Regions from separate parts of the Serratia entomophila genome, predicted to be linked through region 1. Evidence: predicted binding sites of a transcription regulator. Region 1 holds the regulator's gene; the other holds the start of a gene.

Region 1 (2,201 bases):
GCCAGCAGCGGCGGCAGCGCGGTCTGCGGGTCGGTGTGCTGGGTTAGCAGCGAATACTTGGCCTCAAAGTAGTCCGCCAATTCCAGGTACAGCTGATTCAGCGATTCGCGCATCGGCTGTTCCTTCCACAGTGTGAACCAGAACCAGGTGAACAGGCCGTACCAGGCGGTGCCGACGGCGTACAGCAACGGCGCCTGCCAGATAGGCAGGGTGCCGGCCATGCTGAGGGAGAAGATAGCGGCGATCAGCGCCGCAGGCAGCAGCCGGGCGTGCAGCGGGCTGATTTCGCCACTGACGCCGAGCAACAGCGCCAGGCCGAGCATCAGCGCCGGCAGCGGCACCTGCCACAGCAGCGCCTGTTGCAGCAGCAGGCTGCTGAAGGCGAACAGCGAGCCGCCGACGATCAGCCGTTTAAAAAAGCGTTTGTGAGGCGTGTCCAGCCCGGCGATGTTGCAGCAGGCGGGAACCAGTGAAAACAGCAGGCCAAGCTGCAGCTGGCCGATCGCCAGACCAAACAGTACCGGCAGGCACAACACCAGCGTTTGCCGCAGTGCGTAATTGACTTCCGGGTGGTAGATCAGGCGGCGCCACATGGCAGGCAGAGGATAAAAAAACGGCGCATTGCTGCGCCGTTTTTTTAGTGATTAGCGGGTGCCGTAGACGACAATGGTTTTGCCGTGGGCGGAAATCAGGTTTTGATCTTCCAGCATTTTTAGAATACGGCCAACGGTTTCACGCGAGCAGCCGACGATCTGGCCGATTTCCTGGCGGGTGATCTTGATCTGCATGCCGTCCGGGTGGGTCATGGCATCAGGCTGTTTCGCCAGGTTCAGCAGGGTTTGCGCAATGCGGCCGGTAACGTCCAGGAAGGCGAGGTTGCCCACTTTCTCGGAGGTGACCTGCAGGCGGTTCGCCATCTGGGCGGACAGGCGCATCAGGATGTCCGGGTTGACCTGGATCAGCTGACGGAATTTCTTATAGGAAATTTCAGCCACTTCGCAGGCGGTTTTCGCCCGAACCCAGGCGCTGCGCTCCTGGCCTTCTTCAAACAATCCGAGCTCGCCGATGAAGTCCCCCTGGTTCAGGTAGGACAGGATCATCTCTTTACCTTCTTCATCCTTGATCAGCACCGCGACGGAGCCTTTCACGATGTAGTAAAGCGTTTCGGCCTTTTCACCTTGGTGAATCAGCGTACTCTTCGATGGATATTTGTGGATATGGCAATGAGACAGGAACCATTCGAGAGTAGGGTCTGTTTGCGGTTTGCCGAGAACCATTCGCTGTTATCCTCTGTTGTTATCGCTGCCTTGTGTCACAGGGGTCAGAGTTCCCTGTAAAACGTGCCTGTAGCCGCTGTTTGAGCGAGGGCTATCGGCAGGTTTTGAGGCGTGTCATAAATATACGCTGTCGCTCTAGCATATTAACTTGCCGGGAGAGCTGCAAGCTACATTCTGTTAACATACCGGTAAAGGAGCCTTTCCCTGGGCGTTTCCCTGAAATCAATGTCCCGGAAAGATTTATTGCGGCTCTGTTTGTAGCACAGAGTAAGGCGGGTGTCTTGTGTTGTCTCGCTTCAGCATGATTAGCATCAGGTTCCGTTGCCTGTTTCTATGCGAAAGCGTACTCTGATTTTAAGAAATCAACCGGAGTGAGCAGAATGCAGGCAAGAGTTAAATGGGTGGAAGGGTTAACGTTTCTGGGTGAATCGGCTTCCGGCCATCAGGTGCTGATGGATGGCAACGCCGGCGATAAGGCGCCGAGCCCGATGGAAATGGTGCTGATGTCGGTGGGCAGCTGCAGCGCTATCGACGTAGTGTCGATCCTGCAAAAAGGCCGCAACGACGTGCGCGATTGCGAGGTCAAACTCACCTCCGAACGCCGCGAAGAAGCGCCGCGCCTGTTCACCCATATCAACCTGCATTTCATCGTTACCGGCCAGGATCTGACCGACAAGATCGTTGAGCGAGCGGTTAACCTCTCCGCCGAGAAGTACTGCTCGGTAGCGCTGATGCTGAACAAGGCCGCCAGCGTGACCCACAGCTTCGAAATTCGCCAGCCGGCCTGAGTGCTGAAAGGGCGCGGCCCCCCCAGGCCGCGCTCATGTCCGGCTATTCGATCTTCTTGCCTTCCAGCAGCCGTTGCACCAGCGGCGCCATAATCAGCTCCATCGCCAGCCCCATTTTGCCGCCCGGCACCACCAG
Region 2 (2,201 bases), 600 kb from region 1:
CCTTTCGCGAGCAGCCGCGTGGGCTGGTGCGGATCAATGCTTCCCGTTCGGCGATCGAGCTGGTGCTGTTGCCGCATTTGGGGAAATTGGCTCGCGATTACCCCGGCATCTCGCTGGAGATCGTGGCGCAGGAGGGGTTTGCCAACATCGTCGAACAAGGTTTTGATGCCGGTATCCGGCTGGGAGAAGACCTGCACAACGACATGCGTGCGGTACGAGTGTCGCCGGATCTGCGGCTGGCCATTGTCGCGACACCGGAATACTTCCAACGCTCTGGGAGACCAGATACGCCAAGCGATCTGTTAAACCATCGCTGCATAGGATGGCGTAAAATCTCTTCAGGCGAACTCTACAAATGGGAGTTTCGCCAAGGAGATAAGATACTTTCAGTCGCGGTAAACAGTTCGCTGATACTCGATGACGGCAGGCTGATGCAGCAGGCGGCGTTAGCGCATGCCGGCATCGCCTTCGCCATCGAGGACGAGGTAGCGGAGCATCTTGCCACCGGGCGCCTGGAGCGGGTGCTGGCGGACTGGTGCCCGTCATTCCCGGGGTTCTATCTGTATTATCCCAACCGCAGAAACCACCCGGTGGCTTTAACCACGGTAATAGATATGCTGCGTTTCCCAGGCTGAAGTCGCGGTATTGCGGCCCGGCGCGTTTTGCCTTCCCCTGCTGAATCTCTCTCCCTCAAGATGCCGTCTAATCAAGGGTAAACTATTCAATATTCATCCATAGGCGGGCGATGGCCCCGGCGCTCATATTAATCCATAAATATACTGTGTGTTTTTAACATATTGTTTATAATTGTTATTTGTTGATTTTTGACGGTCGGCTTTGGTTTTTAAGGGTTATTTGAGAGGTCAGTCACACTATTTTTTTATGTGAAATGTGAAGAGGGTCAATCCGCCAGGTCAATGATAGACGATTCTATTGGCCGCTGGCTTACCTGCCCGCTTCGCTGTCTCCGTATACTGTCGGCAACCAGGGCAACGTAACGGAAATTTCATAAGGAATGTGCGTGAGGCAATCGTGATTGCATCTGGCATACAAATGACACGGGGTTTTTTTGATTATCTTGAGGTGCTTGGTATGGAAAAGAAAAAAATCTATCTGTTTTGTTCTGCCGGTATGTCCACTTCTCTGTTGGTTTCCAAAATGAAAGCGCAGGCCGAGAAATACGAAGTGCCGGTGATCATCGCCGCTTATCCGGAAGCGCTGGCTGCGGAGAAGGGCGTCGAAGCGGATCTGATCCTGCTGGGGCCGCAGATTGCCTATACGTTGCCGGAAGTGCAAAAACAGTTGCCGAACAAGCCCGTCGAGGTGATCGACCCGCTGCTGTACGGCAAGGTCGACGGCCTTGGAGTACTGAAGGCGGCGGTGGCCTCCATCAAAAAAGCTAACCAGTAAGGGGGCGGCCGTGAATACCTTAATTGCCTCGCTTGAGAAGGTGATACTGCCGTTTGCCGTGAAAATCGGCAAGCAGCCCCACGTTAACGCCATCAAGAACGGATTTATCCGTTTAATGCCGCTGACCTTGACCGGCGCGATGTTCGTGTTGATCAACAACGTGTTCCTGAGCTTTGGCGAAGGATCTTTCTTCTTTTCTCTGGGCGTGCGCCTCGACGCCTCCACCATCGAAACGTTGAACGGGCTGAAGAGCATCGGCGGCAGCGTCTACAACGGCACCCTGGGCATCATGTCGCTGATGACGCCGTTCTTTATCAGCATGGCGTTGGCGGAAGAACGCAAGGTAGATCCCCTGGCGGCGGCGCTGCTGGCGGTGGCGGCCTTTATGACCGTCACCCCGTTCAGCGTCGGCGAAGCCTATGCGGTGGGCGCGAACTGGCTGGGCGGCGCCAATATCATCTCCGGCATGGTGATCGGCCTGGTGGTCGCCGAGATGTTTACCTTTATCGTGCGGCGCAACTGGGTGATTAGCCTGCCGGACAGCGTACCCGCTTCGGTCTCGCGCTCTTTCTCGGCGCTGATCCCCGGTTTTGTCATTCTCTCCATCATGGGGGTGCTGGCCTATTGCCTGACGCTGTGGGGCACCAACTTCCACCAGATCATTATGGACAGCATCTCGGCGCCGCTGGCGAAGATGGGCAGCGTGGTGGGCTGGGTATACGTGATGTTCTCCTCGCTGCTGTGGTTCTTCGGGGTGCACGGCTCGATGGCGCTGGCGGCGCTGGACAGCG

What was found. The regulator CRP, encoded in region 1, controls carbon source genes, mostly activating them, when cyclic AMP is high. The targets are predictions, from matches to a motif close to ATGTGANNNNNNTCACAT.
Region 2: a site for CRP is predicted at 890-907, ahead of KHA73_RS03725 (PTS sugar transporter subunit IIB). Genes of this name have one in related genera too.

Annotation. Positions count from the first base shown of each region.
Region 1 covers NZ_CP082787.1:200,040-202,240, forward strand. The annotation lists gene KHA73_RS00825 (YccS/YhfK family putative transporter) at 1-593, opposite strand, end outside; gene crp (cAMP-activated global transcriptional regulator CRP) at 645-1,277, opposite strand; gene KHA73_RS00835 (OsmC family protein) at 1,658-2,065, shown strand; gene KHA73_RS00840 (phosphoribulokinase) at 2,109-2,201, opposite strand, start outside.
Region 2 covers NZ_CP082787.1:803,165-805,365, forward strand. The annotation lists gene KHA73_RS03720 (LysR family transcriptional regulator) at 1-635, shown strand, start outside; gene KHA73_RS03725 (PTS sugar transporter subunit IIB) at 1,093-1,410, shown strand; gene chbC (PTS N,N'-diacetylchitobiose transporter subunit IIC) at 1,421-2,201, shown strand, end outside.